Regions from separate parts of the Lentzea sp. NPDC036949 genome, predicted to be linked through region 1. Evidence: riboswitches for the same ligand, from Rfam matches in the RefSeq annotation. Region 1 holds a riboswitch; each other region holds the start of a gene.

Region 1 (5,217 bases):
GTCTGCGGCGCGGTCTACCTGCTGCTGCGGAAGACCGGTCCGCGCAAGGCGGCGGTGGGTGCGTTGGTGGCACTCCTCGGGTTCGTGGCCCTGGCCGGTCCCGAGCCGAGCGTGCTGCGGGCCGCGGTGATGGGTGCCGTCGCGTTGCTGGCGCTGTTCATCGGCCGCGAACGGTCAGCGCTGCCGTCGTTGGCGACGACGGTGCTCGTCCTGGTGCTCGTCGATCCGGCGCTGGGAGCCGATCCCGGGTTCGCGTTGTCCGTGACGGCCACGGCGGCGTTGGTGCTCGTGGCACCGAGATGGGCACGCAGGCTGAAGGAACGCGGTGTGCCGCAAGGGTTCGCCGAAGCACTTGCCGTGCCCGCGGTCGCCAGCCTCGCGACGGCTCCGCTCGTGGTCGGGTTGTCGGGGCAGATCAGCCTCGTGTCGGTGCTCGCGAACCTGGCCGTCGCACCGGTGGTGGCACCCGCGACGGTGCTGGGTGTGGTGGCGGCGGTCATCGCGCCGCTGTTCCCACCGGCCGCCGAGGTGGTGGTGCACGTGGCCGGGCCGGCCGTGACGTGGCTGGTCCTGGTCGGGCGGCACGCGGCGACGGTGCCGGGTGCGTCGCTGAGCTGGCCGGAGGGCTGGGTCGGCGGGCTCGCGCTGGCGGTGGTCACGGCGATCGTCTTCCTGTTGTTGCGCAACAAGAAGACGCGGGTGCTGACGGTCGCGCTCCTCGTCGGCGGCTTTGTGGCGCTGGTGCCGATGCGGACCATCGCACCGATGTGGCCGCCGGCCGGCTGGAAGGTCGTGAGCTGCGACGTCGGCCAGGGCGACGCGCTCGTGCTGGCCACCGCGGAGGCCGACCGCGCGGTCGTGGTCGACACCGGGCCCGACCCCGGCGCGATCGACCGGTGCCTGAGGACGTTGGGGATCACGCGGATTCCGCTGATCGTGCTGTCGCACCTGCACGCCGACCACATCGGCGGCCTGCAGGCGGTGCTCGCCGGGCGTGCGGTGGGCGCGGTGGCGGTGGGACCGCTCAAGGAGCCGGCGTGGGCGTGGAAGGAGGTCAACGAGCAGGCGCGCGCGAACGGCGTGCGGGTGCTGGAACCGAAGGCGGGCGAGCGGTTCGCCTGGCCAGGACTGGAACTGGAGGTGCTGGGCCCGCGGCGGCAACCGGTCGTCGCGGAGACGAACACGGTCGTGAACGACTACTCGCTCGTACTGCGGGCCACCACACCCGCGGGCCGGGTGCTGCTCACCGGTGACGTCGAACTGGCCGGCCAGGCCGCGTTGCTGGGGGAGCGGGACCTGGGGGCCGAGGTGCTCAAGGTGCCCCACCACGGCTCACGTTCCTCGTTGCCCGCGTTCCTGGAACGCGTGCGACCGCGGGTCGCACTGGTGAGCGTCGGCACCGGCAACCGCTACGGGCACCCGAGCCCGCAGGTGATCGACGCGCTGCGGGCGGGTGGCGCCCTGGTGTTGCGCACGGACAAGGACGGCGACCTGGCGGTGCTGCCCGGAAGCCGAGTCGTACGAAGGAAAAGGAGAAGGAAGATGGACCAGGTCTGGATCAGGCTCCACAACGCGCGCTACCCGATTCCCGGCGGCACGCCCGGTTTCGCCTGGGCGATGTGGCAGCCCGGTTACCCCGCCACCCAGTGGCCGCACGACGAACTGAAGCCCGACTTCGCCTACTACCTCTGCGAAACACTGGAGGACGGCAGCCGCGCCATCACCTACCGCGCCCGCGCCACGCACGTGCTGCCACCCACGGAGGCCGCCGACGCGGACGCCGCCTACGACCTCGTCGCCGAGCACGTGTTCGACGACGGCATGCGCATCGCCCCGGACGTCTGGCACGAGTACCACTACAACGCCCTCAAAGCAGAAGCCCCGTGGCCGCAACGGATCGTGGCCTGGCGCGCCGAGGTGGAACCGGTCGGCCCGCACGTTCGCGACGAGCTGCGCCGCTTCCCGCGCACGGGCTGGACGAAGTCGGCCGCGATCACCCTCTGACGCTCACCGCGTGAAACGACGCGGTCCGGGGACGCGGACGTCCCCGGACCGGGAGGAGGTGATCTGCTGAACGAACGACCTAGCCCAGTGCCTTGAGCACGGCCTCGGCCGACGGCGGCACAGTGGCGCGCGGGCCGATCGTGTCGCCGAGGGCGTCGAGGGTCTTGAGGCCGTCACCGGTGATCAGCAGGACGGTCTCGCCGTCGGGGTCGAGCTGGCCCGTCTCGATCAGCTTCTTCGCCGTCGCCACGGTCACGCCGCCGGCGGTCTCGGCGAAGATGCCCTCGGTGCGGGCGAGGAGCTTGATGCCCTCGACGACCTCTTCGTCGGTCACGTCCTCGATGGCGCCGTTGGTGCGGCGGACCGTGTCGAGCACGTACGGGCCGTCGGCGGGGGCACCGATCGCCAGCGAGCGGGCGATGGTGTCGGGGCGGACCGGGCGGATGACGTCGTGGCCGTCCTTGAAGGCGGTGGACACGGGCGAGCAGCCGGTGGCCTGGGCGCCGAACACGCGGTACGGGGAGGCCTCGACGAGGTCGAGCTGGCCGAGCTCGCGGAAGGCCTTGTCGATCTTGGTGAGCTGGGAGCCGGAGGCGACCGGCACGACGATCTGGTCGGGCAGGCGCCAGCCGAGCTGCTCGGCGACCTCGTAGCCGAGGGTCTTGGAGCCCTCCGCGTAGTACGGGCGGACGTTGACGTTCACGAACGCCCAGTCCTCGTGTTCGGCGGCGAGCTCTTGGGCGAGGCGGTTGACGTCGTCGTAGTTGCCGTCGACGGCGATCAGGGCGCCCTCGTAGACGGCGCTCATGAGGATCTTGGCGCGTTCCAGGGAGGAGGGGACCAGTACGACGGACTCCCAGCCGGCGCGGGCGGCGGCCGCGGCGACGGCGTTGGCGAGGTTGCCGGTGGAGGGGCAGGCCAGGACCTTGAAGCCGAGCTCGCGGGCGGCGGCCAGTGCCACGCCGACCACGCGGTCCTTGAAGGAGTGGGTGGGGTTGCCGGTGTCGTCCTTCACCCAGACCTTGCGTACGCCCAGCGCCTTCGCGAGGCGGTCGGCCTCGACCAGGCGGGTGCCGCCGGGGTCGGTGTTCGGGTGCTGTTCCACAGTGGACGGAACGGGCAGAAGGCCGCGGTAGCGCCAGATCGAGCGGGGGCCGGCCTCGATGTCCTCGCGCCGCACCTTGCCGAAGTCGTAGGCCACTTCCAGCGGCCCGAAACACTCGAGACAGGCGTATTCCGGAGCGAGAGGGGTCTCATTTCCGCACTCACGGCACAGCAGCGCGCGGGCGGGGCCGAGGTCGAACTTGGTGCTCGTGGGCACAGTGACAGCAGTCATCGCGAGGTATCTCCTCATCTTTCCCGCGAAATCGAACGGGTCGGAATTGGCACCGTGATCGTCTGCGCATAGCGCTGACGCCGGTTGCCGGGGCTTCTTCGGGCCGGTCCCTCTGCCCCTCTGGATGAGCGGTGTTCAGTTGTGGCCACCAACGTACGGCACGTCTCCGCCGCTCGGCCACAAACGTCCACGATTCGGGACGTGGGAGGATGCGGAGCGTGAGCGCACCGGAGTCACTGCACCTCGTCGTCGGCGAGGAGGAGTTGCTGGTCGAACGCGCAGTTCGGGCGGCACTCGAGGCCGCGCGCGCGGTCGACGCGTCGGCCGACCTGACCCGCGTTCAGGTGAGCGATCTCACGCCGCCGGAGCTCGCCGAGCTGGTGAGCCCGTCGCTGTTCGCCGAGGGCCGGGTGATCGTCCTGCAGAACGCGCAGGACATCAGCAAGGAGATCGCCGACACGGTGCTCTCCTACCTCAAGGCGCCCGCGGACGGGGTGACGCTCGTCGTCGTGCACACCGGTGGCGGCCGCAGCAAGGCGGCCAAGGACCTGCCCGGCCAGCTGAAGAAGGCCGGCGCGGCGGTCACCGAGTGCGGCAAGGTCACCAAGTCGGCCGAGCGCGAGGCGTTCGTGCGCAACGAGGTGCGGCAGGCAGGCGGCAAGATCGACCCCGAGGCGGTCGCGACGCTCATCGACGCCGTGGGCACGAACCTGCGCGAGCTCGCCGCGGCGGCCTCGCAGCTGGTGTCGGACACCGACGGCAAGGTGACGGTCGAGGAGATCCGCCGCTACCACCAGGGCAAGGCCGAGGTGACCGGGTTCGCCGTCGCGGAGAAGGCCGTCACCGGTGACCGTGCGGGCGCGATGGAGTCGTTGCGGTGGGCCATGCAGCTCGGTGTGCCGCACGTGCTGGTCGCCGACGCGCTGGCGGACGCGGTGCGCACGGTCGCACGCGTCTCCGCGGTGGGCCGGGCCGACCCGTTCAGCCTGGCCGGTCCGCTCGGCATGCCGCCGTGGAAGATCAAGAAAGCCCAGGCGCAGGCCCGCGGCTGGGAGCAGGCCGGTCTCGCGGACGCGATGCAGGTGGTCGCGGGGCTCAACGCCGACGTGAAGGGCGTGGCGGCCGACGCCGACTACGCGCTGGAGCGCGCCGTGCTGCGGATCGTGGCGGCACACGGCCGCCGGTAGCACCCTCGCGGCGTTCCCGCGGAACCGTCCACGCACCGGAATTGACCGTGCCGCGCCAGCTTCCGCACGGAGCGGCGCGTCGTGAAGCCCAATGAGGTGAATGCGTGGAGCGACTCCATGGCCCTCATCCCCACCAGAACAGCGAAAAGGGCCCGCTCCACGAGGAGCGAGCCCTTCCCGACGGCTCTGAGGTGAGTGGAATCAGCCCTCGAGCTGGTTCGCGCGCAGCGCCATCGCCGACTTCTTGTTGGCGGCCTGGTTGGCGTGGATGACGCCCTTGGTGGCGGCCTTGTCGAGCTTGCGGGACGCGTCCTGCAGCAGCTCCAGGGCCTTCGCCTTGTCACCGGCCTCGGCAGCCTCGCGGAACTTGCGGATGGCCGTCTTGAGGGACGACTTGACCGACTTGTTGCGCAGGCGCGCCTTCTCGTTGGTCTTGATCCGCTTGAGCTGGGACTTGATGTTCGCCATGCGACATCACCCTTCTGTGTCGAAACCGGAGTTCGTGACGCGCTTGGTCGGCACCGGCGAGAGCCGGCTCTCCTCCACGGCGGAGCGCCGCGCGTTCACGACGACGAAGGATATCAGGCCAGCTCAGCGCACCGTGAACCCGGCCTTCTCGGCGCGAGCTAGCAGCCCGAAAGCCGCGGAAGCGGTTCAATGCTGCTGAAACGCCTGTTCAGCGTGCCGCGG
Region 2 (5,217 bases), on a different contig from region 1:
CGGAAGCGCGAAGCAGCGAGACCACGTAGGAGGAGTTGCCGGGAACCTTCGAGCTGCAACTCGAATGATCTTGTCAACGCCAACTGTGCGGTGGCCTCGGAGCTTCCGCAATGGAGGTATCGACCCTTGTCTGGTAGCGACAGAACTGCCGCTCCGTACGACTTCAACGAGGACACCGACTGGTTCACGCCGGTCGGGAACACCGCGGTCGCGGTGGCCGATCCCCACCCGAGCTTCCCCGCCGGTGCGCTGACGATCTCGCCCGCGGACGTGCTCGAGGTGCTCGGCCCTGACGCCGACGAGCTCCTCGCGACGGCGAACGTCGACGTCGACGAGCTGATCCGGCTCATCAACGCCGAGACGACGATCATGCCGCCCCTCGTCCTCCCCACGGAGGAAGAGGAGAAGGAGGACCCGCAGCTCCTCGTCACGGCCGTCTCGTCCTGGAAGCGCCGCTTCCTCAAGGGTGCGGTCGCCGCGGTCCTGGTCTCCATCTCCGGCGGTGGCGTGACCGCGATGGCGATGGACAAGTCCGTGGCCGTGGACATCGACGGCATCACCTCGACCGTCCACTCCTACGAGGGCACGGTCGGCGAGGTCCTCGCGGAGGAGGGCATCAGGGTCGGCGAGCACGACGCGCTGTCCCCGTCGCTCAACGCCCCGATCTCCGACGGCGGCAAGATCACCCTCGACCGCGGCCGCCTGCTCAAGATGAGCGTCGACGGCCAGTCCCGTGAGGACTGGGTCCGCTCGGTCACCGTCGAGGAGGCCGCCAAGCAGCTCGGCGTCCCGGTCGACGGCTCGTGGTTCTCCGCGCCCACCGGCTCCGAGGTCCCCCTCGACGGCATGAACCTCGAGGTGAAGACCCGCAAGGTCGTCAAGCTCTTCGACGGCGCGAACCCGGTCCGCGAGGTCCAGACCACCGCCGTCACCGTCGACGAGCTGCTGAAGAGCGAGAACCTCACCCTCGGTCCCGAGGACGCGGTCCAGGCCGGCACCGACGTGCGCCTGGCCTCCGGCGCCGAGGTCTACATCTCCCGCACCGGCGTCACGGTCATCAACGTGAACGAGCCGGTCGCCCCGCCCGTCGAGAAGACCAACGACCCGACCCTGAACCAGGGTCAGCAGAAGGTCCTGGAGCCCGGCGAGGCCGGCGAGCAGATCTCCACCTACCGCGTGACGGTGAAGAACGGCAAGGAGATCAACCGCGAGAAGATCGGCGGCAAGGTCACCAAGGAGCCGAAGCCGAAGAAGATCGCGGTCGGCACCAAGCCCCTCCCCGACGGCGAGGTGTGGGACCGCCTGGCCAAGTGCGAGGCCGGCGGCAACTGGGCCATCAACACCGGCAACGGCTACTACGGCGGCCTCCAGTTCAACGCGAGCACCTGGGCGGCCTACGGCGGCACCGCCTACGCGGCCCTGCCGCACCAGGCGACCCGCGAACAGCAGATCGCCATCGCCACCAAGCTCCGCGACGGCCGTGGCGGCACGTACTCCGCGTGGCCCGGCTGCCGCGCGAAGCTCGGCCTGCCGTAACCCCGCCTCCCCACCCATCCCTCCGCTCTGCTTGACCGCACGCGGGGACCTTTCGTACTCCAGGTGAGTACGAAAGCTCCCCGCGTGCACTCGTCGCAGCAGGGGGCGGGGGTCTTCGGTGGGTAACTTGAGGTCTTCGGTGGGCAACCTGAGGTCTTTGGTGGGTGACCTGAGACAATGCCCCGGTGAGCCTGTTGGGACCCGCCGAAGTCCGCCGTCTAGCCGAAGAGCTGGGCATCCGCCCGACCAAGAAGCTGGGCCAGAACTTCGTGCACGACCCCAACACGGTCCGCAAGATCGTCGCCGCCGCCGGTCTGACCGACGAGGACGTCGTCCTGGAGGTCGGCCCCGGCCTGGGCTCGCTGACCCTCGCGCTCCTCCCGGCGGCCGCTGAGGTGGTCGCGGTCGAGATCGACCCGCCGTTGGCGCACCGGCTGCCCCAGACGGTCCAGGAGCACGACCCGGCCAACGCCGGCAAGCTCCACGTGGTCCTCAAGGACGCCATGAAAGTCACCCAAGAGGACCTGCCGGTGCAACCGACCGCGATCGTCGCCAACCTGCCGTACAACGTCGCGGTGCCCGTGGTGCTGCACCTCCTGCACGAGCTGCCGAGCCTGCGCAAGGGGCTCGTCATGGTCCAGGCGGAGGTCGCCGACCGGATGGCGGCGAAGCCCGGCAGCAAGGTCTACGGGGTGCCCAGCGTGAAGCTCGCCTGGTACGCCGACGCGCGCAAGGCGGGGTCGGTCGGGCGCAACGTCTTCTGGCCCGCGCCCAACGTCGACTCCGGGCTGGTTTCCTTCCAGCGCCACGAAAAGCTGTTGTCCACAGTGGATAAGAACAAGCTGTTCAAGATCGTCGACACGGCCTTCGCGCAACGCCGCAAGACCCTCAGGGCCGCCCTCAAGAGCTACACGCCGCACGTCGACGAACTGCTGGCCGAAGCGGGCATCGATCCCCAGGTCAGGGGCGAGCAGTTGAGCGTGATCGACTTTGTCCGGATCGCCGAGGTCTGATCCGGCGATCCTTCGGCCAACAGTGTGATCTGTCGAACGAATCCGAATCTGGCTTGCGCAACCGAACGTCCGTCCGGTTGACTGCTAACTGCCATCCGGAGCGACTGAGAGACCTGGCTCTACGACGTCGCAGCAACCACCCGCTGGATGCGGGCAGGTGCTAACGCCAGGACCGATGGAGGATCACGTGGGTACCTCGCGAATGCTGACGCGCCGTCGAGTCGTCGACCAGTGCCGTCGCACCGCTTCTGCATGTCGTCGCCACCTCGTCTAAGGCGCCTTCTCAAAGTCCTTTGACGCGCACTCGGTCGCTGAGTGGCGCACACACCTGAGCAGAACTTCGACCGCGCACCCCCGCACAACGGGAGCGTGCGCCGTCGCGCGCAGCCGTGGAGCAGAAGTGATCACTGTCGAAAACCTCACCAAGTCCTTCCAGGGTGTCAACGCGCTGAACGGCGTCACCCTCGACGTCCAAGCCGGCACCGTTCTCGGCGTCGTCGGCCCGAGCGGCGCCGGCAAGTCCACGCTGGCCCGCTGCGTCGCACTGCTGGAGCGCCCCGACTCGGGTGCGATCCGCGTCGACGGCACCGACATCACCTCGCTCGACGGCTCGGCGCTGCGTGCCGCCCGTCGGCAGATCGGCGTTGTGCCGCAAGGGGACTCGCTGCTGCGGCAGCGGACCGCGGCCGGCAACATCGCGTTGCCGCTGGAGTCCGCCGGCGTGCCGGGACCGCAGCGGCGCACCCGCGTGGGCGAGCTGCTGGACCTCGTCGGGCTCACCGACAAGGCCGCCGCCTACCCCGACCAGCTCTCCGGTGGGCAGCGCCAGCGCATTGCCGTTGCGCGCGCCCTCGCCGCGAACCCGTCCGTCCTGCTGGCCGACGAGCCCACCAGCGCACTCGACCCGGAGACCACCGGGTCCGTGCTGGCGGTGCTCGACCGTGCGCGCGCAGAGCTGGGTGTGACCGTCCTCGTCGTCACGCACGACATGGGTGTGGTCCGCAAGATCTGCGATGACGTCGCGGTCTTGGAGCAGGGCCAGGTCGTCGAGCACGGCAAGGTGCTCGACCTCGTCAACAACGCCGCCAGCCGCACGAGCTCCGCGCTGCTGCCCGCCGTCGACCTGAACCCGATCAACGAGAACGCCTACGACCGCGTCGCGGACGTCGTGCTCGTCGGGTTCGCCGCGGTCGGCGCGCTGCTGCCCGAGGCCGCGCACCGGTTCGGCGTCGAGCTGAACATCGTCGGTGGCGGGCTCACCCGCCTCGGCGAGACCCCCGTCGCGCGGTTCCGCCTCGGCCTGAACGGCGAGCGGTCCGACTCGGCGCTGGAGTGGATCGGTGAGGCCGGCGGCGCGGTTCAGAGGTCCCTGAAGGGGCCGCAGGGAGTAGCTGCGTGAGGTCTGCAACACCCTGGTCCGACGTGGTGAGCTACCTCGTCGAGGCCACCGGGGAGACGCTGTACATGGTCGGCGTCTCCACCGTGATCGCCACAGTTCTCGGAGTTCCCGTCGGGGTCTGGCTGCAGCTCACCGCCAAGGGCGGGCTGCGGCCGAACGCCGCGGTGCACAGGGCCCTCAGCTTCGTCACCGACCTGGGCCGCTCGATGCCGTTCATCGTGCTGCTCGTCGCCCTCACGTCCGTGACCCGCCTGATCGTCGGCGGGTCCATCGGCAGCACGGCGGTCATCGTGCCGCTGGCCGTGGGAGCGATCCCATTCGTCGGGCGGCTCGTGCAGAACATCCTGTCCGAGGTGCACGTGACCGTGGTCGAGGCCGCGATCACGACCGGTGCCTCGACGCTCAGGATCGTGCGCAGCGTGCTCATCCGCGAGTCGTTGCCGGCGCTCATCAACGCCATCGGCGTCACGGTCATCGCCCTCATCGGCTACTCGGCCATGGCGGGCGTGATCGGCGGCGGTGGCCTCGGCGACCTGGCCATCCGCGAGGGCTACCAGCGCTTCAACGACCGGATCCTGTGGAGCACCGTGGCGTGGCTCGCCGTGCTCACCACCGTGATCCAGTTCGGCTTCACCCGTGCCGCCCGTGCGTCGGACCGACGCCGGCACGCCTCCGTCTGACCCAGTAGCAATTCTCAAAAGGAACGTCATGCGCATTCGTGCTGCCCTCATCGCTGCCGCTTTGACCGGTTTGACCGCTCTGTCCGCCTGCTCGTCCGGTGGTTCGTCCGCTTCGGACACGCTGAAGGTCGGCGTCTCGCCGGTCCCGCACGCGCAGATCCTCAAGTACGTCGCCGACAACCTCGCGGCGTCCAAGGGCCTGAAGATCGAGGTCGTCGAGTTCACCGACTACGTCCAGCCGAACACGGCACTGGTCGACGGCTCGCTCGACGCCAACTACTTCCAGACCGTCCCGTACCTGGCGACGTTCACGAAGGAGAGCGGCGCGAAGGTCGAGTGGGTCGAGGGCGTGCACGTCGAGCCGCTGGGCCTGTACTCCAAGAAGGTCAAGAAGGTCGACGAGCTGCCGCAGAACGCCAAGGTCGCGGTCGCCAACGACGCCACCAACGAGGCCCGCGGCCTGAAGCTGCTGGAGGCCAACGGCCTGATCAAGCTCAAGGCCGTGGACCAGCCGACCGTCCGCGACGTCGCGGAGAACCCGAAGAACCTGCAGTTCGTGCCCCTGGAGGCGGCCCAGCTGCCGCGCTCG
Region 3 (5,217 bases), on a different contig from region 1:
CGCCGATCCGGCGGCGGAGGTGAACGCGAACAGCAACGCGCTGGACCGGCTGCGCCGCCGCGGCAGACCGGCGCCCGCGAGGACCACCCCGGTCAGCGCCGCGAACACCATCGCCGTCAGGCCCGTGAACAGGAACAGCATCGTCAGCCAGTACTTCTGCCGCAGCGCGAGCAACGCGCTCTGCCGGGTCCACCCGGTGCCACTGAACGGGTCGAACGTGAGCCCGGTGATCCGCACGTCCGTCACCGCCAGCAGCGCGAACGCCCACCCGAGGACGGCGGTCGTCACCACCAGCAGCAGGAACACCGCGAGCACCGGCACCGGCATCCGCGGCCACCCCCACCGGCTCGGAAGTGGCGCGCTGCCACCGGGTTCGGCCCGTCCGGACGCGATGGCGGCCGCGAGCCCGGCGGTCCGGTCCCAGAACCGGGTGCGCAGGTCGTGCACCGGCAGACCGGCTAACTCCTCCGGCAGCACGGCGGCCTCGACCACTCCGAGGTGCACGGGGATGCCGCGCTCCAGCGCGCGCGTCCACTCGTGGCGCACGTACGCGGAGGCGAGCGCGGCCGGCGACACCAGCAACAGCAGCGCGTCAGCCTGTTCCAGGCCCTCGTCCAGTGCCGCGGCCCAGTCCGTGCCCGGCCGCAGCCGCTGCACGTCGAGCCACGGGTCGAGGCCGGCCCGCGCCCCCAGCACGGCCGCCGCCTCCTCGGCGAAGTGGAACTCCCGCCGTGAGTAGCTGATGAAAACCCGTTGCGCCCCCACCCCGGTCACCGGCCCATGATCGCGGTCGGGCGCCGCCGCGAACAGGGGCAAACGCAGCAGGGGTGCACTGGAACCGGGCCACAACGCCGCACGGCCGCACCGGGGCAGGACCCGGTGCGGCCGTGCGGGTGTTCAGAACGCGATCAGGCCGCCGTCGCCCACAGGGTGTAGGCGATCACGTCCGCGTTGCGGTCCAACGCGGTCGCGTTGACGTTGGCCGAGGTGTCGCAGGACCGGTGGTAGCACCGGTCGAACGCGACACCGGAGGAGCCGCCCCACTTCTGCGCCTGGGCCGAGGTCTTGATGCCCTCGGCGCCGGTGAACGTGCCACCGACCGGGATGCCGGCGCGGGCGAACGCGGCGTGGTCGGACCGGCCGCCGACGCTGGTCAGCTCGGTCTGGACGCCGATCGAGGAGAACCCGGCCTGCAGCCGCTGCTGCAGCGCGAGGGAGCCGGAGGGCTGGCCGGACGCGCTGTAGACGAAGTAGCCGGGGTTCGGCGAGCCGGTCATGTCGAAGTTCAGGTAGGTCTTGATCTTCGAACGCTCGGTCGTCGACAGCGAGTTCACGTAGTACGTGGAACCGACCAGGCCGAGCTCCTCCGCGCCCCACCAGGCGAAGCGCAGGTGCTTGGTGGGAGCGAACCCGGTGGCCTTCACCTGGAGGGCGACCTCCAGGATCGAGGCGGAACCGGTGCCGTTGTCGTTGATGCCGGGACCGGCGCTGACGCTGTCGAGGTGACCGCCGAGCATCACGACGTTGTTCGCGTCGCCGCCGGGGTAGTCCGCGATCAGGTTGTAGCCGGTGGCGCCGTTGCTGGTGAACGACTGGACGCGGGTGGTGAAGCCGGCCGCGTCCAGCTTGCCCTTCACCCAGTTCACCGAGGCCAGGTAACCGGGCCTGCCGTGGGCGCGGTTGCCGCCGTTGGCGGTGGCGATCGACTGGAGCTGGTTCAGGTGCGCCTGGACGTTCGCGACGCTGATGTCGGGTGCTGCCAGGACCGCCGGAGCGGCCGCTTGCGCCGGCGCGGTTCCGGCCACCGTCAGGGCGGCCGCCAGCGCGATCAGGATCCTCATGGTTCAACTCCGTGCAGGGTAGGGATTGAGCCACTGATCAACATGCTCTGCCGTGCATGAGCCGCGCTAGGGGCGAAGGTCGGTTTCGCGTCGGATTAGTTCAACTCGGTGGTGATCAACCAGAATGGTCCGGGTGGGTGATGTCACGGTTGTCCTGGGCGTCGGTGCCGCGGTCCTGCTGATCTCCGTGATCGCGGTCCGGGTGTCGATCCGCCTCGGGCTGCCCTCACTCCTGCTGTACCTGGGCATCGGCGTGCTCCTGGGCGAGTCGGTGCTCGGCATCGACTTCGAAGACGCCGGCCTCACCCAGTCCCTCGGGATCGCGGCGCTGGTGCTGATCCTGACCGAGGGCGGCCTGACGACCCGGTGGCACGCGGTCAAGACCTCGCTGTGGCTGGGCGTCGCACTGTCCACAGTGGCCGTTGCGGTGAGCGTCGCCATCACCGGAACCGCGCTGCACCACCTGCTGGGTCTCGACTGGCGGATGGCGCTGCTGTGGGGCGCGGTGCTGTCGTCCACGGACGCGGCGGCCGTGTTCAGCGTCCTGCGGTCGCTGGGGGTGGGGGCACGGCTCACCGGCGCGCTCGAGCTGGAGTCCGGCCTCAACGACGCGCCCGTCTACATCGCGGTCGTGCTGCTCGCCTCGTCCGACCAGATCTCGTGGACGGCACCGCTGCTGGTGCTCTACGAGCTGGGAGCGGGCGCGCTGATCGGCGTCGCGCTCGGCTGGCTGGGCGGCACGGGACTGCGGCACGCGGCCCTGCCCGCCACCGGCCTCTACCCGCTCGCCACCGTCGCCGTCTGCGTGATCGCCTACACCGCGGGCGACCTGGCGCACGCGTCCGGTTTCCTCGCCACCTACGTCGCCGCGCTGGTCCTGGGCAACGCCCGGCTGCCGCACCGCGCCGACACCCTGTCGTTCGCCGAGGGGCTCGGCTGGCTGGCCCAGATCGGCCTGTTCGTCCTGCTCGGCCTCTACGCCTCGCCGTCCCGGCTGCTCGACGTGCTGGTGCCCGCGCTGATCGCGGGCGTGGTGCTCACGTTCGTGGCGCGCCCGCTGTCGGTGGTGCTGTCGTTGCTGCCGTTCAAGGTGCCGTGGCGGGAACAGGCGTTCCTCTCCTGGTCGGGGCTGCGCGGCGCGGTGCCGATCGTGTTCGCGCTGATCCCGCTCATCCAGGGCGTCGAGGGTGCGCGCGAGCTGGTCGACGCGGTGTTCCTGCTGGTCATCGTCCTCACGGTGGTGCAGGGCACGACGCTGCCGTTCCTCGCGCGGCGGCTCGGGCTGGTCAACGCGAGCGAGCCGCAGGAGGTCCAGGTCGACTCCTCGCCGCTGGACGAGCTCGGCGCCGAGCTGCTGCAGGTGCACATCCAGCGCGGGTCGAAGCTGCACGGCGTCTACATGACCGAGCTGCGCATGCCCACCGGCGCCACGGTGAGCCTCGTGGTGCGCTCGGGCAAGAGCTTCACGCCACTTCCGACGACCCGGCTGCAGACCGGCGACCAGTTGCTCATCGTGACCACAGAAGAGGCGCGCGACGCCACCGAACGGCGGGTTCGCGCCGTGGACCGGGCCGGTCGTTACGCGCGGTGGAAGGGCGAGACCGGCGAATAGTCGGTCCCCGACGCTTCTCACGATGTGATCAGGTGTCGACGGATCGTGACGCGCCCGCTAACGTCGTCGGCAGGTCATGAGAGCCAGCGTCAAGCCCAAGCTTGCTGGCCGGCAACCCTCCAACCGCGGTGGGGTGCCCTTGGTGAGGACCTGGTCCGGCGCGCAGGGCGCCGGTCAAGCGCGGGCCTCCGAGAAGGCCCCCCGGCCCAGGAGGCAGCTCGATGACGCTCGCGATCACCCCGGACACCACCACCAAGGTTCCCGCCGTCGTCGGTTCCGACCTGCGCGTCCCGCTGGTGACCGGAGAGCGCGTCACCTACGCCAACCTCGACCACGCCGCCTCCGCCCCCTGCCTGCGGGAGGTGCGCGACGCCGTCGACGAGCTGCTGCCCTGGTACGCGAGCGTGCACCGCGGCGCCGGCTTCGCCTCCCAGGTGTCGACCCGCGTCTACGAGCAGGCGCGTGACCGCGTCCGGCGGTTCGTGGGCGCCCGCTCCACCGATGCCGTCGTCTTCACCCGCAACACCACTGACGCGCTGAACCTGCTGGCCCGCAGCGTGCCCAAGGGCACCGCGGTCGTGCTGTTCGACAGCGAGCACCACGCCGCGCTGCTGCCCTGGCGCGGGCCGAACGTGCAGCGCATCTCCACTCCTTCCTCGTCCGGCGCGGCACTCGTCGCGCTGGACCGGGCGTTGGCCGCCGCCCCGGTCGGTCCTCGGCTCGTGATCGTCACCGGGGCGTCCAACGTCACGGGGGAGCTGTGGCCGGTCGCCGAGCTCGCGAAGGTCGCCCGCAGGCACGGCGCCCGCATCGCGCTCGACGCCGCGCAGCTCGCCCCGCACCGCCCGATCGACGCCCGTGAGCTGGGCGTGGACTACCTGGCGTTCTCCGGCCACAAGATCTACGCGCCGTTCGGCGCCGGTGTGCTCGTCGGCCGGTCCGACTGGTTGCAGCAGGCCCAGCCCTACCTGGTGGGCGGCGGCGCCACGGCGAAGGTGACCGACCACGGCGACCGGCTCGGCGTCGCGTGGTCCGCGGTGCCGGAGCGGCACGAGGCGGGCAGCCCGAACGTCATCGGCGTGCACGCGCTGGCCGCGGCCTGCGAGATCCTGTCGCGGCACTGGGAGCAGACGATCGCGCACGAGCAGGAGCTGCTGCAGCGGCTGCGGGACGGCCTGCGCGCCATCCCCGGCCTGCGCGAGCTCTCGATCCTCACCGACGTCGACCGCGTGGGCGTCGTGAGCTTCACGGTCCCCGGCTTCGACGCGGGCTTCCTCGCGGCGGCGCTGTCGGCCGAGTACGGCGTCGGCGTGCGTGACGGCGCGTTCTGCGCCCATGTGGTCGTGGGACGTCTGGTGAAGAAGGCCGGTTCGCACGAAGACCGCGCCGTGCGCGCGTCGATCGGTCTCGGGACGACGGCCGAGCACGTGGACCGTTTGGTGGCCGCGCTGCGCACTCTCGTCACCGAAGGTCCGAAGTGGACCTACGCGCAGCGCGACGGCCGCTGGGTGGCCGAGGACGACAGCCGAACCCTGCCGCCGTTCCTCGCGTAGTCCAGGTAGTGGACAATGACCTGGTGAGTGACGAGTCCAAGGCCCCGGCGAAGGCCGCTGACGAGACTGCCGAGGAGCAGCCCAGCGCGCCGGAACCGGTCGCGGAACCGCAGGTCGCGCCTGTGGTGACCGCCGAGGCCGAGGACCGGCGCGAGACCGAGCAGCCCGAGCGGGCGCTGACGGTCTCCGAGCCGGACGCCGAACCCGAGTT

Evidence for each region. A riboswitch is a leader RNA that binds a small molecule or an ion and turns the genes downstream of it on or off. The one in region 1 is predicted to bind S-adenosylmethionine.
Region 2: another riboswitch for S-adenosylmethionine. It lies ahead of ACZ7CD_RS13990 (methionine ABC transporter ATP-binding protein); the one in region 1 lies ahead of thrC (threonine synthase).
Region 3: another riboswitch for S-adenosylmethionine. It lies ahead of ACZ7CD_RS11400 (aminotransferase class V-fold PLP-dependent enzyme); the one in region 1 lies ahead of thrC (threonine synthase).

The regions. Positions count from the first base shown of each region.
Region 1 is NZ_JBVJRA010000013.1:249,999-255,215, forward strand. Features, by position in the region: gene ACZ7CD_RS31895 (DNA internalization-related competence protein ComEC/Rec2) at 1-2,004, shown strand, start outside; gene thrC (threonine synthase) at 2,084-3,340, opposite strand; SAM riboswitch class I at 3,352-3,471, opposite strand; gene holA (DNA polymerase III subunit delta) at 3,550-4,527, shown strand; gene rpsT (30S ribosomal protein S20) at 4,729-4,995, opposite strand.
Region 2 is NZ_JBVJRA010000004.1:323,856-329,072, reverse strand. Features, by position in the region: gene ACZ7CD_RS14000 (transglycosylase family protein) at 127-1,536, shown strand; gene rsmA (16S rRNA (adenine(1518)-N(6)/adenine(1519)-N(6))-dimethyltransferase RsmA) at 1,728-2,549, shown strand; SAM riboswitch class I at 2,638-2,731, shown strand; gene ACZ7CD_RS13990 (methionine ABC transporter ATP-binding protein) at 2,950-3,948, shown strand; gene ACZ7CD_RS13985 (methionine ABC transporter permease) at 3,945-4,628, shown strand; gene ACZ7CD_RS13980 (MetQ/NlpA family ABC transporter substrate-binding protein) at 4,657-5,217, shown strand, end outside.
Region 3 is NZ_JBVJRA010000003.1:404,129-409,345, forward strand. Features, by position in the region: gene ACZ7CD_RS11385 (TIR domain-containing protein) at 1-774, opposite strand, end outside; gene ACZ7CD_RS11390 (M28 family metallopeptidase) at 909-1,841, opposite strand; gene ACZ7CD_RS11395 (potassium/proton antiporter) at 1,975-3,453, shown strand; SAM riboswitch class IV at 3,526-3,640, shown strand; gene ACZ7CD_RS11400 (aminotransferase class V-fold PLP-dependent enzyme) at 3,675-5,006, shown strand; gene lspA (signal peptidase II) at 5,030-5,217, shown strand, end outside.